Regions from separate parts of the Yersinia enterocolitica subsp. enterocolitica genome, predicted to be linked through region 4. Evidence: predicted binding sites of a transcription regulator. Region 4 holds the regulator's gene; each other region holds the start of a gene.

Region 1 (5,296 bases), 3.1 Mb from region 4:
ATTACTCCAGTAGTTAACCTGGCCCGGTAACAAGGTTTTCGGGGTGTTAGCCTTCAGGTATGTATCAATATCCGGCTGCTTTTCTGACGGCAAATTCAGGTAGCCCGGTAAGCTTTGTGACAGCAAGCCCAGGTCAGTTAAGCCCTGAATATTAGAGTGACCGCGCAAGGCGTTAATACCGCCCCCTGCCATCCCCATATTGCCCAGCAGCAACTGGATCATCGCCATAGTGCGGATGTTCTGCGCACCAACCGAGTGCTGTGTCCAGCCCAGCGCATACAGGAACGTGGCAGTTTTATTGGACGCACTGGTTTCGGCGAGATATTCGCAAACCTGCAAGAAATCTTCTTTTGGCGTACCGCAGATGTTGGAAACCACCTCTGGCGTGTAACGGCTGACGTGTTCTTTCAGCAAGTTCCACACACAGCGCGGGTCTTGTAATGTGACATCGCGTTTGGCAAAGCCGTTTTCATCCAACTGGTAATTCCAGGTGGTTTTATCGTATTTGCGGTTTTCGGCGTCATAACCACTGAATAAACCCTCATCAAAGGTATAGTCTTCCCGCACCAGCAAGCTGGCGTTGGTATAAGCTTCGACGTATTCGCGATTAATTTTGTTGTTGGTCATCAGATACAACAACACGCCGGACAGGAACGCAATATCGCTACCGGAACGGATGGGCGTGTAGAAGTCAGCCACCGATGCAGTACGGGTAAAGCGTGGGTCTATCACCAGCAACTTGGCATTGTTGTGGATTTTGGCTTCCATCGCCCAGCGGAACCCCACCGGATGCGCTTCTGCCGCATTACCGCCCATGACGATAATTAAGTCTGCGTTCTTGATGTCAACCCAGTGGTTGGTCATCGCACCGCGACCAAATGTTGGAGCAAGACTTGCTACCGTTGGTCCGTGTCAGACACGTGCTTGGTTGTCTACGGCAAGCATGCCGAGAGCGCGACTAAATTTCTGGGTCAGATAACCCGTCTCATTACTGGATGCAGAAGCACACAGCATACCGGTACTCAGCCAACGGTTGACGGTCACGCCCGCATCGTTGGTCTTAATGAAATTAGCGTCCCGGTCTTCTTTCATCAGCTTGGCAATGCGGTCAAATGCATCATTCCAAGTGATTCGCTGCCATTTGTCTGAACCTGGCGCGCGATATTCTGGGTATTTCAAGCGGCTTTCGCTGTGAATAAAATCCACCAGCCCCGCACCTTTAGGGCACAGCGCACCACGGTTGACCGGATGATCCGGGTCCCCTTCAATGTGGAAAATACTCTCTTTGGCGTTTTTAGCACCATCGCCGAGGCTATACATCAAAAGCCCGCAACCGACGGAGCAATATGTGCAGGTATTCCGCGTTTCACGGGCGCGCAGCAACTTATAATTGCGCGTTTCCGCCAGCGCCACCGACGGCGTAAAGCCAAGTGCCGCGACCGTGGTTCCTGCCATACCGCCAGCGCAGATCTTAAAGAACTGCCTTCTGCTGACCTGCATGGGTCTCTCCTTCATTCATTGTCACATTGTATGAATTTAAAATTCAGTTCGCGCTTCCCTCAACAAAACCAGAAGCGCTAAAATCGCTGACGCAATATCACCTTTATCGGTGTGGGATACATTTCTATATAAATGGAATTATACCCATACCATTCTTAATGTGAATGTTACCACATTGTGATTATGGGTTATAACTTTCAGGGCCGCATAGTGAGCCAGATCAAACCTTCAGATATTGACCTCTCCACCGAAATTTGCGGTGCCAGGCAACTTAACGTGCTACAGCGCCATCACATGGCAGAACCGCAATTGGATTGGCTGGCAGAAGAAGTGCCGGTAGCGCTGGTATACAACGGCATTTCTCATGTGGTGATGATGGCGACCCCTAAGGATTTAGAGGCTTTCGCGCTGGGGTTTTCGTTGTCAGAAGGCATTATTACCGCGCCACAAGAAATCTATGCCATTGATGTCACACCCAGCTGTAATGGCATAGAAGTTAACATTGAACTCTCCAGCCGCCGTTTTGCAGGTTTAAAAGAACGCCGCCGAGCTATGGCTGGCCGCACTGGGTGTGGAGTTTGTGGTATCGAACAACTGGACGATATTTTCCGCCCCATCGCCCCCCTGCCTTTCACTCAGACCTTTAATTTGAATCAACTCGATAATGCGCTGGCACAGCTCAAACAAGTGCAAACAGTGGGTCAACTAACCGGCTGTACCCATGCTGCCGCCTGGATTAATCCTCAAGGCGAATTATTAGGTGGCTGTGAAGATGTGGGTCGTCATGTGGCGCTGGATAAGCTGCTGGGGGTTCGAGCTAAACAGCCGTGGCAGCAAGGCGCGGTGCTGGTTTCCAGCCGCGCCAGTTATGAGATGGTGCAGAAAACGGCTATGTGTGGAGCCGAGATTTTATTTGCTGTTTCAGCTGCAACAACCTTAGCAGTTGAGGTAGCCGAGCGGTGTAATCTCACCTTGGTTGGCTTCAGTAAACCCGGCCGGGCAACGGTGTATACCCACCCAAATCGGATTCAGGAATAGAAAGACCACACAATAAGTACGGCATTGATAATCATTTTCAATATCATTTAATTAACTATAATGATCCGAATGCTTACGCGGTGCTTACTTTTTTTGTGCCGCCCTACACCTACGGAGACGATGATTATGAGTTACTCACTGCCATCCCTGCCTTATGCTTATGACGCCCTGGAACCACACTTCGATAAGCAGACGATGGAAATCCATCACACCAAACACCACCAAACCTATGTTAACAATGCAAACACGGTGTTGGAAAGCTTCCCTGAGCTGGCTAAATTCAGTGTTGAAGATCTGATCAAAGATCTGGACAAAGTCCCGGCTGAAAAACGTACCTTTATGCGTAATAACGCCGGTGGCCATGCTAACCACAGCTTGTTCTGGAAAGGCCTGAAACTGGGCACCACCTTAGCCGGTGACCTGAAAGCGGCTATTGAGCGCGACTTCGGCAGCGTTGACAGCTTCAAAGAGAAATTTGAAGCTGCTGCGGCAACACGTTTCGGTTCAGGCTGGGCCTGGCTGGTACTGAAAGACGACGGCAAACTGGCTGTTGTTTCGACTGCTAACCAAGACAGCCCGCTGATGGGTGAAGCTGTTTCTGGCGCATCAGGTTTCCCAATTGTGGGCCTGGATGTGTGGGAACACGCTTACTATCTGAAATTCCAAAACCGCCGCCCAGACTACATCAAAGCATTCTGGAACGTGGTTAACTGGGACGAAGCAGCCGCGCGCTTCGCTCAAGCTAAGTAACGAAAGCAGCTACACCCTATAGCTTCAAGTTCGAAAGATATATGCCAGCAAGGCCCTCTTGCTGGCATTTTTTATTGCTAAAGTTTAGTCAATTCTTGCCGATAGAATGTACAAGAAGGTCACTGGTACTCATGGATATTAAGTCCATGAACTATAACCCTAAATAATTCGAGTTACAGGAAGGCGGTCAACGCACATGCAACTTGAAGTATGACGGGTATTGCGTTTGGGAAAAGCACTCTTGCCAAGGCTGCCCCACATACCGCCAGTTCCCCGAAATCCTCTAATAATTAGACCTCCCCAAACTCACCTACGCTGATTGATTTGCAGCAAAAACACCGTACAACGGAGAAGAACATGGCAGCATTTAGCAAAGTTTTTGGTCACTTTGAAAACGTGAAAGTCGGTAAAAAGCTGGGGTTAAGCTTTTTCCTGATGTTGTTATTGGTTGGGATCATCGCTGGTACCACCGCATATCATTTCTCCGTCATTGAAGAACATGCTTATAAAGTCGATTTGAGCTACAAAATTAATGATGAGGCTAATCAGGCGAAATATAACCGTGCGTTATATGAACGTACCTATGACCTGCAATATATTAAAGAAAACTCTCAACATATCAATAATATAAAAAATCTATTAACTCAAAGCGAAAGCCTTGGCTGGTCGGAAAACAACCGCAAGACAATCAGTAGCATTGCCGATGTGGTAGACGAATATCTGCAACAACAGAGCAATTTTGTTAATGCGGTGGCTCATAAGGACGATGTACGCAAAAGTTGGAATATTTCTGAAACCCAGAAGAACCTCAATGAGTTACAGCAAAGTTTGCTTAATGAGGGTGCTGATACCAACACCCAGATTCTGCTGGCGGAAATGAACCAAAAGTTAATGACCGTGCGCTATAACGCGCGAGGTTTATTACTGGATCGCAACCAGGATGCAGAGTCTTCATTGATTACCTCAATCAATATTGCCAACAGCGCGGCGAATGCTTTCATGCCGGTGCTATCAGCCGATCAGCAAAAACTATTAGCTCCAGTCATTTCCAGTCTCAGTATCTATAAAGACAACGTATTAGCCTATTTACCGGCATATCAGCAAGAGCTGGAAGTGGGTAAAGTGATGGAAGAGAATGCCAATGAATTAAATAAGTTGGCGACGCATTTGTTCACTCAAGAACTGCAAGGTACTCATGATGAAATCAATAATGCGCAATTGCAGCTAGCTATAGCAGCTATTGCGGCCCTGATATTGGGTTTACTGATTTCATGGCGCATGACCCGCCAGATTACTGTGCCACTGCGCACCACATTGGCGATGGCCGAGCGCATTGCCACTGGTGATTTAACCGCAGCAACCACCTCCAATCGTACGGATGAACTGGGCCTGCTGATGAATGCCGTCGCCCGAATGAATGAAAACCTGCGTGCCATGATTGACGAAATTCGCATTGGCGTCAGCCAGGTGTCTCATGCCTCCGGCGAGATTGCCGCTGGCAATACTGATTTATCATCCCGAACAGAGCAACAAGCAGCTGCGGTAGAAGAAACTGCCGCCAGTATGGAGCAGTTGAATGCTACGGTTAAACAGAATGCTGATAATGCCCACCATGCTAATCAGCTAGCGACGGAAGCATCACAAACCGCGCAGCAAGGCGGCAAGCTGGTTAACGATGTGGTACGCACCATGAACGATATTTCCGGCAGTTCTAAACGCATTTCTGAAATCACCTCAGTGATTAACAGTATTGCTTTCCAGACTAATATTCTGGCGCTGAATGCCGCAGTTGAAGCGGCGCGCGCCGGTGAACAAGGCCGCGGTTTTGCTGTGGTCGCGAGCGAAGTACGTAATTTGGCACAACGCAGTGCACAGGCAGCAAAAGAAATTGAAGGGTTGATTGGAGAGTCGGTGTCTCAAGTCAATGCCGGTACATCGTTGGTACAAAATGCGGGTCAAACTATGGAAGATATTGTCCGCTCAGTGACCCATGTACGCGATATCATGG
Region 2 (5,296 bases), 4.0 Mb from region 4:
AAGATGCCCAGTTTCGCTCAGCCAGCATACCAGTATTTGAACTCAGTGTTAATTCGTTCACATAAAAGCAACATTAAATTTTTGCTGAATCGTTGAGCACAGTGTAATCACCTGAACTATTGATAACCGCTCTCAGTTAGCCCCTTGCAAGAGGGCAAATATCCGCAAAACCTCCCCGCATAATAACCATACATTAGGAATGGATACCATCTCTCGGTGAAAATCTCGTGCTGTTGATAGGGCTTTTAGAACGCGGAATGAGGAGGAGAAAATATTGTGGCGATAAATGAAGCAGAAACAGCCGATAATGACGGTTCCTGCATTTTCGGGTAAAGCGGATTTAATAGCCCGGTGACTGGCGGGGCGACTGCACCGATGGGCGCTCCGGCGGCCTAAGCCGCTACGACCCATTCGGTACATTTCCCCGCTTATCAACTCCGTTATTGCTATGAAAAACCACTATTTTTAGGTGATTTTCCTAACGGTTAAAACTGGGTATTCAAGCTAATAAAATATGTCCGGCCAGGCTCATTATAGGTTGCTGCACCGGCACCGGCGATATTTGCGACGTTCTGGGCATTACCCTCACGGAACTGGCGTTTATCGAACAAGTTTTCAATACCGGTGGTCACACTGACATTTTTGGTCACTGTGTAGCTGGCGCTCAGACCAAAGATGGCGTACGGACTAACTTCATTGCGCGCCGTACCGGTGACTGGCAGACCCTGATAGTCATATTTCTTCGGTTTCTGACGCCCATACCATGTCACGGTAGACAGTAAGGACAAATCATCCGTAGCCTGCCAATTCACTGAGCTGTTCAGGGTAAACTCCGGTGTGATAGATAAGTAATCACCGGTAGATTTGTTCTTCGACTCCAGCATGTAGGTCAGGTTACTGCTCCATTGCACCGTGTCAGTGAAGGGTACCGTCAGGTTACCTTCCAGCCCTTCAACCAAGGCTTTCGGCACATTTTCCCATTTGAAAATATCGGAATTAGCATAAGTTCCGGTACCGCCATTAGCTGTCCCCAGGGAGACTAAACCTGGCTCAATCTTATTACGGTAATCGTTACGGAAATAAGTGATACCCGCAATAATGCCATCATCATGGAATTCGAAACCGATCTCTTTGTTGACGCTGGTTTCTGCTGACAAATCGTCATTACCCATCAAGTAACAACTGCCGCCGCCGCCATAGCAACCCTGACCACGGCTATACAGCAGATAATTTGGGTTGGTTTGATAGAGGTTTGGCGCTTTATAGGCGCGGGCAATCCCCATTTTCATGGTGAAGTAATCGCCCAGTTCCTGTGACAGGTTTAACCCCGGACTCCAATTGCTCCCTGCGGTACTGTGATGGTCAAAACGCAGCGCTGGGGTCAGCATTGTGGTGTCTGTCAGCTCGATATTATCTTCAACAAACACCGACGCTATCTGTGCTGAGGTGCGCGTATTTCGGCCTGTTCCCGTTAAACCACTGACACTGCCACCCTCAGTCGTCGTCTGGGTGTTGGAAGTCGGGTCATTCATTTTCTGGTCATTCCATTCCGCACCGACAGTCAGCACTTGATTAACCCCTAACTCAAATGGCAGGTTAACCTCGGAATGGGCCAGATAGTTGTCCAGCTTGATTGTACTGAAATAATTATTTGAGAAGATACCCTCGGTACCCCCTGCCAGCCCCTCATTAATACGTGAGTTGCGGGTATTTTCATACTGTACATAGGAGGTGGTACTGACACCGTTATCCCAAAAACCACGGTGCGTTAACGAGAAATTATCGCGATACATCACGTTGGTTTCCGCGCCATATAGGCTGCGCACAATGGCATTGCTGTTGGTATTTTGTGTATCACCAGCATAAATATTCCCCTGACGGCTATAGCCCGCCTCGAACTCCAGGGATTGGCCCTGCGCAAACTCCCAACGCAGTAACCCGTTGATATCTTTATTACGAACCCCTTCACGCCCAGCAGGCAATGTGCCAGCCTGATTACCGGTTCGGGCAGATTCATGGCCTTGGTTAATATCCCAATCATCAGCATCAGTTTTATTGTATCCACCGTATAAACGGAAACTGACGGTATCACTGAGTGGCCCCAACAGGCTGAAGTCAGTACGACGGGTCGCGCCCTCTTCGCTATGTTGCGGCAGATTCATGTAAGCATTCCAACTGCCATGCAGTTCTTTGTCCGGCTGTTTGGTGATGATATTCACCACCCCACCGGCGGCACCATTACCATAGCGCGCGGCGGCTGGCCCACGTAATACTTCGATTTTCTCAACCATATTCGCCGGAACCCAGTTGGTATCACCACGGGTATCGCGCTCACCACGCCAGCCATAACGCACCGCATTGCGGCTCGAAACGGGAATGCCATCAATCATAATTAGGGTATTTTCAGGCCCCATGCCGCGAATATCGATCTGGCGGTTATTCCCGCGCTGACCGCTGGCTGAGTTACCGGAGAGGTTAACGCCAGGCATGGTACGGATAATTTCAGACAAATCATTAGCTGGAGGTCGTTTGCGGATATCTTCCGCCGTGATAGTCGAGGCGCCAAGTGCTTGACGGACTTGCTGCTGGGCCGTGACTACCAAGGTATCGCCAGTGGTTGCTTTGTTGTCAGTCGCCGTTGTTTCTTTTTGTTGTGTTGCGGCTGTATCAGACCCTGCCTGAGTGGTATCTTGTGTCTGCGCCCAAAGCGGAGTCGAAATGCAGATACCAATCAAGCTCGCTAAGGTCGTCAGAGAGCGCCGCTGCCATTTTACTTTCATTACACTTTCCCCGATGCAAACGCCCACAGCAAATGTCAGCAGAGGAAAGTCTCTGCCAATCTATTCATAGGGCAACAAAAACGAACAAGATTGATAATTATTTTCATTATCAATTCATCTGGCTAATTGTTACATTTGCCATCAGAAAAATGGTTTGTGCAAACAGCAAAACCCTTTGTTATAAAGTCAATGTTGTCAAAACATGAATATCTTTAGAGAGGCCATCATGTCGGCGGTGAAGAAAAACAAGTTGCGCAATATTTCCCCGTCATCCAAACCGATTTATCGCGACCAAATTGTGCAACAGTCAAATCTGGTGGCCAGCGACTATCAACTGAGTGGCGCGAAGTCATTGTCCACTGATCCGGTTTTGTATGGCGATTTTCAAGTATTACGTCTGAATCCGCATCTGATCCTGCATACCGCGAATGTGACTAACCTCTACGATATCAAAACTCAGAATCAGCTCAATCCGGCGCTGAAGCTAGCAATTGTGGTCAGTGGCAGTGCACATATCTCATTTGGCGGTAAAGAACTGCATTTGCAGGAAAAGGGCGATGCCTCACTGGTTTCCCTGACTGAAAACACCCTATTTACTCGCCACGGTAAGAACAATAGCCATGAGCGCACTCTGACCCTCACCTTTGACCGTGAATGGCTGTATGGCGATCTATTACCGCAAGCCGGTTCTTGGGATACGTTATACAACTTTACTCAGCAACATCTGGCGATTCATTTATGGCGGCCATCAGTTCACGCCCAAGCCATCGCCCAGAAAATAGCGAGTGCTCCGCCCTTTGCAACTCCACTGGAACGTTTGCATTGTGAAACACAATGTATTGGCTTAATTATCGAAGCATTCAGTTCGCTGGAGCAGCAGGCGTTACAGCAAAATAAAGTCTCTTTACGTGGCATGAATCGAATCCAGCAAGTACGTGATTGGCTGGAAAGTGGCGAGGCAGACCATCTATCGATGAGTGAATTGGCGCGTTTGGTCAATATGAGTCAAAGCACTTTGCAGCGGCGTTTTCGTGAAAGCTACAACATTACGGTATTTGAGTATTTACGCCATTGCCGTTTAAAGCGCGCCATGCTGGCTATCCAGAAAGAAGGGATCACTATCGATCAAGCGGCAACTATTGCGGGTTATACCAGCCCGGCGAATTTCGCTACGGCGTTGCGCCGCACTTTCGATATTTCGCCCAGCCAATTACGAGTTGGGGTTATCTTTGATCGCTAAAATTATTGATCGCTAAAGTTATTGATCGTTAAAAACTAAGCGATCAAAAGCGCCTGATTTATACCATCCCTTAAACAAAAAAACGCCCCCTATTCAGGAGCCGTCTCAGACTGCTGACAAACCTCAAGGACTCGATCTTGCAAGGTGAAGGCAGGTAGAAGAGTAAAGCGTCCGCGCCAGGGAGGGGTTTACGGCGTCTTTACGATCTGCCTGTTTTCACCGTTACGGGCACTTTGTCATTAACCTCAAACGGCCCCTATTCAGGAGCCGTCTATTATCTTACTGCGTCAGCGAAAACTTATTTCTTTTTCGCTTTCGGGTTAGGCAAGTCAGTAATGCTACCTTCGTAGATTTCTGCTGCCAGGCCGACAGATTCATGCAACGTTGGGTGAGCATGGATAGTTAATGCGATATCTTCAGCATCACAACCCATCTCGATTGCCAGACCGATTTCACCTAACAGTTCACCACCGTTAGTCCCGACAATTGCACCACCGATGATACGGTGTGTTTCTTTGTCGAAAATCAATTTGGTCATACCGTCTGCACAATCAGACGCGATAGCACGACCTGATGCCGCCCACGGGAAGGTGGAGGTTTCGTAGCTGATGCCCTTTTCTTTGGCTTCTTTCTCGGTCAAACCAACCCATGCGACTTCTGGTTCAGTGTACGCAATGGATGGAATAACTTTCGGATCGAAGTAATGCTTCATGCCGGAGATAACTTCAGCAGCAACATGGCCTTCGTGAACACCTTTATGTGCCAGCATTGGCTGACCCACGATGTCACCGATAGCAAAGATGTGCGGTACGTTGGTACGCAGTTGTTTATCAACGTGGATAAAGCCACGTTCGTCAACTTCAACGCCAGCCTGACCTGCATCCAGTAATTTACCGTTAGGGACACGGCCGATAGCCACCAGCACTGCATCATAACGCTGTGGTTCTGCTGGCGCTTTTTTGCCTTCCATCGTGACATAGATACCGTCTTCTTTGGCTTCTACCGCAGTCACTTTGGTTTCCAGCATCAGGTTGAATTGCTTACTGATACGTTTGGTAAAGACCTTCACTACGTCTTTGTCAGCAGCCGGAATAACTTGATCAGCCATTTCGACTACATCAATCTTCGACCCCAACGCATGGTAAACCGTACCCATTTCCAGACCGATGATCCCGCCGCCCATGACCAGCAAACGCTCAGGAACGGTTTTCAGTGCCAGCGCATCAGTGGAGTCCCAAACACGTGGGTCTTCATGAGGAATGAATGGCAGTTGGAT
Region 3 (5,296 bases), 2.5 Mb from region 4:
AGAATGTTTGCCTGCAAGCTTCCAACGCATACTCGTTAGAGCAGGAACAATATATTAATAATATAGATAATATAATAAAAATGGAACCATATGGGTGGACACTAATAAGCTCGGGGATACTATCGGCTAATAATCTATTTAAGAAAGAAGCTAATAATCGCCATAGAAAACTAATGATTATTCTTTCAGATGGTGTGGATACTTATCAAGATAATTTTTTACCAAATAAAGGGCTTTTTATCAGCAAAACGCTTGTAGAGAAAGGGATGTGTGAGAGGGTTATAAGTAGTGGTATTCAAATGGCATTTATTGCCATTGCATATTCACCGGATGATGATGTAAATGAACCTGAATATATTAACTGGAGACAATGTGTTGGTAAAGATAATTATTATGAAGCCCATAATGCTGATGAGCTGATGCGTGACATACAACAAGCCATTAGCAAGTCAGCAACAAGTGAGGTCGGACGTAATACTCCCAAAAAATAATCTCCAATATTAGGCGCGGTAGCATTCACCGCGCCAGCTTGATTATTTCGCGCCGCCCGCTTCCATACCGACTAACCCGACCTTGAGATAACCCGATTTACGCAGTGCATCCATCACACTCATCAGAGTTTCATAATCCACCACTTTATCCGCCTGGAAGAAGATGGTGGTTTCTTTATTAGATTGGGTCACTTTATCCAGAGCCGCCGCCAGTGTCTCACGGTCAACCTGCTGATCGCCAACATAAAGCTGGTTATCAGCCTTAACAGTCAAAAATACCGGTTTCTCTGGCCGCGGCTGTGGTACCGCGGAAGATGCCGGTAAATCCACTTTGATATCAACTGTGGCCAATGGCGCTGCCACCATAAAGATAATCAGCAATACCAGCATGACATCAATGAAAGGCGTCACATTAATTTCGTGCAGTTCAGCGCTTTCATCAAGGTTATCGTTCATCCGCATGGACATAAATCACCCCGCACGCAATTGATGAGGTTGCTTAGGAGACTTTGCTTCAGCGCTGCTGCTCAAATCAAGATCACGGCTCAGTAGCAATAATACCTGTGCGGCGACGTCCCCTACCTGAGCACGGTAAGACCCAATCAAACGAGCGAAAATATTATAGATAACTACCGCAGGGATTGCGGCCACCAAGCCGAGCGCTGTCGCCAACAATGCTTCTGCAATACCTGGAGCAACAACTGCCAGATTGGTTGTTTGTGAGTGGGCAATACCGATAAAGCTGTTCATGATGCCCCAAACCGTACCAAACAAGCCGACAAACGGAGAAATAGCTCCGATGGTTGCCAGGAAACCGTTGCCTTTGCCCATTTGGCGGCTGATGGCCGCCACTCGGCGCTCCAGACGAAAAGCAGTACGTTCTTTAATACCGTTGTTATCGTTCGATTCTGCCGATAATAGACGCTCATTTTGCGCCTCACGCAGTAACAGGCCGCTGATACTCTCAGGAGAAAAAGCCGCTGCCCGCTCGGATGCAGTATCAAGGTCAGTAACCGCGCCGATAACCTCATGCTCTTGCTGTAAGCGGCGACGTGCACGGAATAACTCGGTACCTTTGGAGAACAAAATGGTCCAGGTCACGATGGATGCCAGTACCAGACCAATCATTACGCCTTTAACCACTACGTCGGCATGTTGATACATGCCCCAGACCGAGAGGTCCATTGCCAGCCCTTGTGGTGCTGGAGCCGTGAGTGGCTGAACCGCTGGCGCAGATGTGGCAGGGGCAACAGTGTCTGCATTAGCAGGCGTTGCCGCGACTGGGGTGATTTCCGGCGCAGGTAGCGGCGTTGATGTTGCCGTTGTTGGTGTTGTAACAGATGCAGCAACTGCACCGCTGTTGCCTGGCGCGGCGAATGCATGACCGGTTAAACCTGCCACCAGCAATAATGCCATCGCGCCTTTCATCATTCGGCCTTGCACGAATGATTTATCTTTAATCTTTTTGCCAGCTGTTTTCACGCTGTGCCTCCACCCAATATACAGATCAATTTAAGGACGAAATCAGCTGCCGATCATATCAAACAAATGGGGGATTGATAGTAATTATCATTAGTATTTGCGCCTATTTTTTGAGAAAAAATAAGAATTGCCCTGATATCAGGGACTACCCAGCATGATAAACGGATAGGCGATCTTGGCTGTAAAGACTGAATGACATGCTATGTAAAGATGAAAAAGGATTAACTGCATAAGGCACGCTCATATTTATTAAGGAATCACCTCACGAAAACACCTTAATAAATTTCCTATTTCGCCACTTACACAACATTTTTCCATCGCAAACCTCCAGAAAACAGCGAGTCGCCCTATTGATTTTTTTTCATGGTAAAAGCTGCTCTCACATAACAATCATCATGCTAACGTAAGGGATAAATACATTCCTATAATGAATGCTGACCATAGAATAATGGACACGCTGATAAGAAGGTGGCAACGCGACATGTCTGCAAATAAACCTACGACAGAAAAACTGGCAACAACCTTAGTTAGCGCAGGTAGGAGTAAGAAATTCACCCAAGGCTCGGTCAATACCGTTATTCAGCGCGCATCTTCTCTGGTATTCGACTCGGTGAAAGCGAAAAAGCATGCCACGATTAATCGCGGCAATGGTGAGTTATTCTATGGTCGCAGAGGCACGTTAACCCACTTCTCCTTGCAAGAAGCCATGACCGAACTCGAAGGCGGCGCGGGTTGTGTGCTTTATCCTTGCGGTGCCGCGGCTATCAGCAATGCCATTTTGTCATTTGTTGCCACTGGCGATCATCTGTTGATGACCGGCTCGGCCTATGAACCGGCGCAAAGTTTTTGCGATAAAATCTTATCGCGCATGAATATCACCACCACTTATTTTGATCCTATGATGGGCGCGGAGATAGCTTCATTAATCACACCGGAAACCAAAGTGGTTTTCCTTGAATCACCGGGTTCCATCACCATGGAAGTGCAAGATATCCCCGCCATAGTGAAAGCTATCCGTGCGGTTGCTCCTGAAATGATTATCATGATGGACAATACTTGGGCGGCTGGGGTGCTGTTTAAAGCCTTGGATTTTGATATTGATATCTCGATCCAATCAGGCACTAAATATATTATTGGTCATTCCGATGCCATGCTGGGGATTGCGGTTGCCAATGAGCGTTGTTGGGAGCAACTGCGGGAAGACTCATACCTGATGGGGCAAATGGTGGATGCCGATACCGCTTATCTTGCCAGCCGAGGCCTACGTACACTGGGTGTGCGCTTAAAGCAGCACGAAAAAAACAGTATTGAAATCGCCAACTGGCTAGCAAAGCGACCGGAAGTTGCTGCGGTTTATCACCCCGCACTGCCCAGCTGTAAAGGGCATGAATTCTACCAACGAGATTTTACTGGCTGCAATGGCCTGTTTTCTTTTGAATTAAAAGAAGAGCTAACTCAGCAACAGTTAGAGTCCTATCTCGACCACTTTACCCATTTCAGTATGGCTTTCTCATGGGGTGGATTTGAGTCCTTGATTCTGGGCTATCAACCCAAGGATATCCGGGCAATCCGCAAATATGAGGGAGAAGGAATCAAAGGCACACTGTTCCGTCTGCACATTGGACTGGAAAATGTGCAAGATTTGCAGGACGATTTAACCGCTGGGTTTGAGCGCATCAAAGCTACGCAGTAAAATTTCTGAGTGATAGGGTTTGTTAATGCGCGGTGACAATACCTGCGCATTAATCCTCTCTTACACAAATAGTATCAACAGCACGTATATATACCCTCAAAAATTTGGTTATTGAGGATAAGATCAATGTGGATCAGCACCATTACGGATACACTAGGTAAGACCTCACAACAATATCCTCACATGATAGGCAAACAGGAACAGAAATGGATGTATTACGCGAAATCCTTCATGCCTTATGGCAGCAGGATTTTAGTAAACTTGCCGACCCGAATGTGATTTGGGTTATTTACGGCATACTCTTTACCACCCTCTTTTTAGAAAATGGTTTGCTACCGGCTTCTTTCCTCCCCGGTGATAGCTTGTTGCTATTGGCGGGTGCATTAATTGCCAAAGGTGTCATGGGGTTCTTACCCACCATGATAATTCTGACCGCCGCGGCCAGCCTGGGTTGTTGGCTGAGTTACTTGCAAGGGTTGTGGTTGGGAGATACCAAAGTGGTAAAAAGGTGGCTGTTGCAGCTGCCGGTTCATTATCGTCAACGCGCCCATAACCTGTTTGTGCGCCACGGTTTGGCGGCGCTGATTATTGGCCGATTCCTGGCTTTTGTACGGACTTTATTGCCGACTCTGGCAGGCATTTCCGGCTTAAACAGTACACGTTTTCAGTTCTTTAACTGGCTCAGTGGGCTGCTATGGGTGGGGAGTGTCGTGGGGCTAGGCTTTGCACTTAGCCATATTCCGCTGGTTAAGCACTATGAAAATCAAGTCATGACAGCATTGATGATTTTGCCGATTGTCTTGTTACTGGTGGGGTTGGTTGGCACGCTGGTGTTGGTCTGGTGTAAACGTAAAAGTGTAACTGACTAATCTTTTCCGCTCGAACAGCTAAATGGTGCTCAGTGCGCCGTTTTATGTAGGTATCACCTCAGTTAGTACGCAGTTTGGCAACTTCCTCACTCGGCGTGAGGCCAAAATAGCGTTTAAACTCACGGCTAAACTGTGAAGCGCTCTCATATCCCACCTTATTTGCAGCGGTGCTAGCCTTTAGTCCATCGTGCAATATCATCATGCGCGCGCGGTGCAAGCGGTAAGATTTCAAGTACTGCAACGGAGAGGTATTAGTCACTGCTTTGAAATTATGATGAAATGCTGAGACACTCATATTCACATCTGCGGCTAATTGTTCGACATTCAAGTTATCTGCAAACTGATTTTCGATCCGCCGCAATGTCTTGGTAATTTGATTGAAATGACCGTGGCGATTAACTAATGCCTGTAATGCCCCGCCACACTGACCACATAACACGTAGTAGATAATTTCTCGCACGATTTGTGGGCCAAGCACCCTGGCATCACGGGGATTAGACATCACATCCAGCAGCCGCTCGGTGGCGCATAGCATCTCTTCAGTCAGTGCCGATGAATTCACGCCAGAGGTATTGCCGAAAGGCTTGTCTAGCTCGTCATCACCGATATCTATAATCAAGTCTTGTAACATCTGGCTGTCTATATGAATGGAAATACCGGCCAACGGCACTTCCGGGCTGGCGAAGGTTTCACATTCAAACGGCAACGGAACTGTCAGAATCAGGTAGTTCGTCGGATCGTACTGAAACACCTTACTACCC
Region 4 (5,296 bases):
GTTGCTCGGTTGGCTAGGGTATTATGGCGCGCTATAAATTTGCTCCGATATTTGGTAGCAAATGCAAATTCAGGCTGTTGGTTCATACCCAATTGAAGGGTTGTTGTGATGTTATAAGCAGCACCAACTCAGAAAGGTATCGGCCTGAAACGTGTAAACCGAATCGTCAGAAATTTCTGATGTAAATCCCTTGTAGTACCGCTACCTATGGCAAAAGAACAAACGGATCGCACGACGCTGGATCTGTTCGCAGATGAACGCCGTCCGGGGCGCCCGAAAACAAATCCATTATCGCGTGATGAACAGCTTAGAATTAATAAGCGAAATCAACTACGGCGCGATAAAGTACGTGGTTTACGGCGCGTGGAACTGAAAATTAATGCCGATGCCGTCGACACTCTCAATAGTCTTGCAGAGCAACGCAACATCAGCCGTAGTGAACTGATTGAACAGATGTTATTGGCTCAATTGGCGCACTCACAAGAAGGGTTTTAACCCTATCGGTTATCACGACGGCGTGGCGTAAGTGATTACGCCACGCCAATATCCCTATCCCAAATTTTAGAAAGTTTCCCAGTTTGCGTTGTTGTCTACCTTGGCAATAGGCGCTGTCGTTAATACCGTAGCCCGAGGTTTAGCTACCGATTTTGTCCGCACATCATCTGATTGCAATTTAAACACTGCCACTGCTTGGTTTAACTGAGTCGCTTGTTCCTCTAGCGCGGCAGCCGCGCGTGAGGCTTGCTGTACCAACGCAGCATTTTGCTGAGTCACACTGTCCATTTCAGCCACTGCCTGCCCGACCTGAGTGATACCTTTGCTTTGCTCATCTGACGCCGATGCTATCTCACCCATTAAATCGGTGACATTGGTGATGGAACGAACAATTTCATCCATAGTTATCCCGGCACTTTCTACCAAAGCCGAACCACTACTCACCCGGTTAACGGACTCGGTTATCAAGCTATCAATCTCTTTTGCCGCTTGAGCACTGCGCTGGGCCAAATTACGGACTTCACTGGCAACCACCGCGAAACCGCGACCTTGTTCACCTGCTCTGGCCGCTTCAACGGCAGCATTCAGTGCCAGAATATTAGTCTGGAAAGCGATACTGTTAATCACTGTTGTAATTTCAGCTATCTTACGTGAACTGGCTGAAATCTCATCCATGGTATGAACCACATCAGCCACCAGCGCCCCGCCTTTTTTGGCGGTAATAGAAGCATTAGCTGCCAATTGGCTGGCATGATGCGCATTATCTGCGTTATGTTTCACCGTTGCCGTCAACTGCTCCATACTGGCGGCCGTCTCTTCCAATGCGGCGGCCTGCTGCTCAGTTCGCGATGATAAATCTGTATTACCGGCTGAAATTTCTGCCGCCCCGTGATAAATCCCATCAGTGCTACTGCGGATAGCTTTTACCGTATTGGCCAAACTGGCTTGCACATCACGTAGCAGCGGAAACAATTTGCCAACGCAATTACGACCAAAATCGGTAATGGGCTGGCCCAGCTGGCCGGAAGCAATCACGCGAAAATGTGCACGAATATCATCCAATGGGCGAACCAGGTTAGCCAACAGGTAGCGATCGGTTGCCAGTAAAATCACTAATCCGGCCACTAAAGCAGAAATTAATGTCATGCTGCTCACTTTTGTCAGGTGAGCAAACTGCTCTTTAGCCACCCCGATAGCCTTGGATGCAGCTTGATTAAAATTCTCCGCAACAGAGCCATATTGCCGGCTCAGCGCTGGCACTGTCTTTTTAGCTAAATCCTGATAGGCCGCGCTATTGTTCGCCATTGCCGCCTGATACAGCGGAGTGACACCTTGATCAATTAATCCGCTCCACCCATCAATCACCCCATTTACCAATGTAGGATCAATCTGTGCATGGTCAATGGCTTTAAACTGCGCCAACTTCTGTTTCAGATTTTCAAGTGCTGCATTGGATGATTTGAGTTCCTTATCTGCATCCGCAATATTGCCGCTCTGACGGTAATCGACTGAGCGGGCAAGACGTGTCACCATCCGAAAATATTGATCCGTCCCCTGATTGACCAAATTCATGTTTTCAACCAACACACTATTAGCATTAGAGGATTGAGTCAGTTGATTCAGCGATAGCAACGTATAACCAGATACACCGCCCCATAGCAGGCAAAATGCCCCAAGCACCCAAAGTAACGCGGCTCTGATAGAAATATTTCTTAAAAACTGCATGTTTGTTCTCCTTCACTGCAAATTGCAACCATTCGGTTACACCGCTGTTATCGGCAATGAGGTTATAAGGTTGAGCCACTCACAAAAATTTAATATCGCATAATCTTGATATCGGCCGGACGAGGTTTTCTGGCACTATATGGCCCTATACATGTGTTATATTATTGGGCCAAACGCTCAGTAATTTGCATAACAATTTGAATTTAAAAGGTATTAAGTTATATGGCAACTGTAGGCATTTTCTTTGGCAGCGATACTGGCAATACCGAAAACATTGCCAAGATGATCCAAAAGCAACTGGGTAAAGATGTTGCTGAGGTTCACGACATTGCCAAAAGCACTAAAGAAGATTTAGAAGGCTTTGATATTCTGCTCATCGGCATCCCAACCTGGTATTACGGTGAAGCTCAATGTGATTGGGATGATTTCTTCCCGACACTGGAAGAAATTGATTTCAACGGCAAATTGGTGGCTATATTTGGCTGTGGCGATCAGGAAGATTATGCAGAATATTTCTGTGATGCGATGGGAACCGTGCGCGATATCATCGAACCACGCGGTGCTGCTATCGTCGGTCACTGGCCAACCGCTGGCTACCACTTTGAAGCGTCTAAAGGCTTGGCGGATGACGATCACTTTATTGGTTTAGCCATTGATGAAGATCGTCAGCCAGAATTGACAAATGAGCGCGTTGAAGCTTGGGTAAAACAGATCAGCGAAGAACTGAATCTGGCCGAAATTACCGGTTAATTTGTCATGTCGGAAACGCGGGGATGAAATTTAATATTGCCACGCGTTTCCGTTGCTTCTATCCCTCTGGTTATACTCTGTTAAGCCACCCACAAATCCGCACTTTCATCCGTGCAAAATGAAAATAAACTGCTACAAATTTGTAACCTTATACTTTGCAGTCATATACTTAAATTATGCAACAATCCCATTCATCAATACATTGCATGATTAATCGGGCAAAGTGTGCAATTATATCTTTGTTAACAACCACGGTTTTCATTTGGGGCTAGCAGTTCTATAATGAGACGCAATTGAGAATATTGCGCCACGGATGTCATAGGCTGAACAGCCTTAATTTGAATCGATAGTAACAGGACTGAATCCGCATGACTGACAACAACAAAGCCTTAAAAAACGCAGGCCTTAAAGTAACACTGCCACGGCTTAAAATTCTGGAAGTGTTGCAAGATCCGGTGTGCCATCACGTCAGCGCGGAAGATCTTTATAAAAAGCTGATCGATATCGGTGAAGAAATTGGTTTAGCAACGGTTTACCGTGTACTGAACCAGTTTGATGATGCCGGTATTGTTACCCGCCATAATTTCGAAGGCGGCAAATCAGTCTTTGAGCTGACGCAGCAACATCATCACGATCATCTGATTTGCCTGGATTGCGGCAAAGTGATCGAATTTAGTAATGAATCCATTGAATCGCTTCAACGTGAAATTGCTAAACAACATGGTATCAAGCTGACCAATCACAGTCTGTATCTGTACGGCCACTGTGAAAGCGGCGATTGCCGTGAAAATGAATCTGCGCACGATAAAAGATAATGTCGTTTTATCGCGTTGACTTATAAAGATTTTAAGCGCTGCTGAAATAAATAATCCGCAAGATGGCCGCCTTTCCCGCTCAGTTACCCAAGTGCAACTCGGTTGGGAGTCAGGTGGTCATTCTTATTTATACCCTTCACCCTTGAAGCCGCTGGGTTGTTAGTTATTCTAATTCCCCCTAATCACTGACGTAGGTGATTTATTCGCTTGCCACCCCACTTATCTGCAATTCCAATGACTTTGGGTATACACCCTATTGCTACCTCCATAAATTTAAAACAAAAAAAACCCCGGACTTGCCGGGGGAAAACCATCAACTCAACTTCACTTAATAGTGTTTACCTAAACCTCAGCAAACAGGAGTTAACATCAGACACAGCACTTTGACAGCAATAATCAAACCTTAACCGGCTCCGCACGACTACTACGTTTACCATCCGGGCTGGTGGAACGAATCAATACGTCGCCACTGACTTTCGGTTGTGCTTTGGCATCATACTGCTGCCATTGTTTTCCGCCATCAGTGGAATACTCGATAATCAGACCCGGTAAGGAGATATTAGCTTCCAATTCCCCGCCAACAACTCGCGCCCCTGGAACTGGCAAGCGATAAGCCACTCCGGCTTTATCCAGTTTCGCCAATTCACGTTGGCCCATAATATTGGCAAAACGCTGCCAATCGGAACTCAACGCCTTGGTGTCAACCCTATGCGTTACGCCACCTTGGTACTCACGACCGGCTTTATAATCCTGCTCCCAAGACGCACGATGCCAGGCACGTTCGGCCAGTGGTAATACTCGAGGGAAAATCATGTATTCCATTTGTTCATCAGTTCGTACTGTTTCATTCCATGATTGAACGGAAATACCGTGCACACCCGGCCAAGGTTTATCACTTTTAGCACTGAAATGATTACCGTCACGGTCGACCGATGTTTCCGCGTTTTGTGGCATATTATCCGGCGCGAAACTAAAGACTTTGGCTTCGTCGCTGAAGCGAGTCGCCCAGTAATAACCGCGCTCATTTGGGTTAACTTCATATGGCATGTCGAAATAGACATAATCCGGATTCGACGCGACCACTTCATAGCCTTTATTGGCCCAATCATTGATTGAGTCAGCGCCGCCCCAATAGAGAGTATCCCAGAAGTTAACGCCAACACGTTTAGTGGCAAAGTCTTTCGACGACTTGGCATCTTTAAGGCCATCTTGCCAGGCTTGCATTTTCTCAATGCCATGGGCATTCACCAACTTGCTGACTTCAATCGCAAAGTGGCTGGAAAGATGCTCAACATCCTGAATTTTGCCTTGCTTGACCATATCCTGACAAACTTGCGATTTAGCCCACGGCTTATCTTCCACACTTTTATCAATAATGCCCTTGCCCGGCTCAATGGTGCCATTTTTATCCTGGAACCCTGCCCCCAGACGGATGTTCTTCGCCTCATCACCACCAAAATGCCAGGTGGTCAATGGCATACCGGCTTCTTTGTGCATCTGCGCCATTTCGC

Evidence for each region. The regulator Fur, encoded in region 4, represses iron uptake genes when iron is present. The targets are predictions, from matches to a motif close to ATAATAATGAGAACNACTATCAA.
Region 1: sodA (superoxide dismutase [Mn]) is a predicted target of Fur. The motif match lies at 2,563-2,585, and genes of this name have one in related genera.
Region 2: FGL26_RS19615 (TonB-dependent siderophore receptor) is a predicted target of Fur. The motif match lies at 2,871-2,893, and genes of this name have one in related genera.
Region 3: exbB (tol-pal system-associated acyl-CoA thioesterase) is a predicted target of Fur. The motif match lies at 2,048-2,070, and genes of this name have one in related genera.

Annotation. Positions count from the first base shown of each region.
Region 1 is NZ_LR590469.1:3,239,271-3,244,566, forward strand. Features, by position in the region: gene fdnG (formate dehydrogenase-N subunit alpha) at 1-1,500, opposite strand, end outside; gene fdhD (formate dehydrogenase accessory sulfurtransferase FdhD) at 1,684-2,538, shown strand; gene sodA (superoxide dismutase [Mn]) at 2,665-3,288, shown strand; gene FGL26_RS15440 (methyl-accepting chemotaxis protein) at 3,646-5,296, shown strand, end outside.
Region 2 is NZ_LR590469.1:4,163,064-4,168,359, reverse strand. Features, by position in the region: gene FGL26_RS19615 (TonB-dependent siderophore receptor) at 486-2,780, opposite strand; gene FGL26_RS19610 (helix-turn-helix transcriptional regulator) at 3,007-4,020, shown strand; gene lpdA (dihydrolipoyl dehydrogenase) at 4,319-5,296, opposite strand, start outside.
Region 3 is NZ_LR590469.1:2,643,391-2,648,686, forward strand. Features, by position in the region: gene FGL26_RS12615 (pilus assembly protein) at 1-491, shown strand, start outside; gene exbD (TonB system transport protein ExbD) at 534-959, opposite strand; gene exbB (tol-pal system-associated acyl-CoA thioesterase) at 963-1,973, opposite strand; gene metC (cystathionine beta-lyase) at 2,455-3,666, shown strand; gene FGL26_RS12635 (DedA family protein) at 3,873-4,535, shown strand; gene FGL26_RS12640 (AraC family transcriptional regulator) at 4,594-5,296, opposite strand, start outside.
Region 4 is NZ_LR590469.1:121,243-126,538, reverse strand. Features, by position in the region: gene ybfE (LexA regulated protein) at 208-495, shown strand; gene FGL26_RS00620 (methyl-accepting chemotaxis protein) at 562-2,220, opposite strand; gene fldA (flavodoxin FldA) at 2,443-2,970, shown strand; gene fur (ferric iron uptake transcriptional regulator) at 3,339-3,785, shown strand; gene FGL26_RS00605 (beta-N-acetylhexosaminidase) at 4,182-5,296, opposite strand, start outside.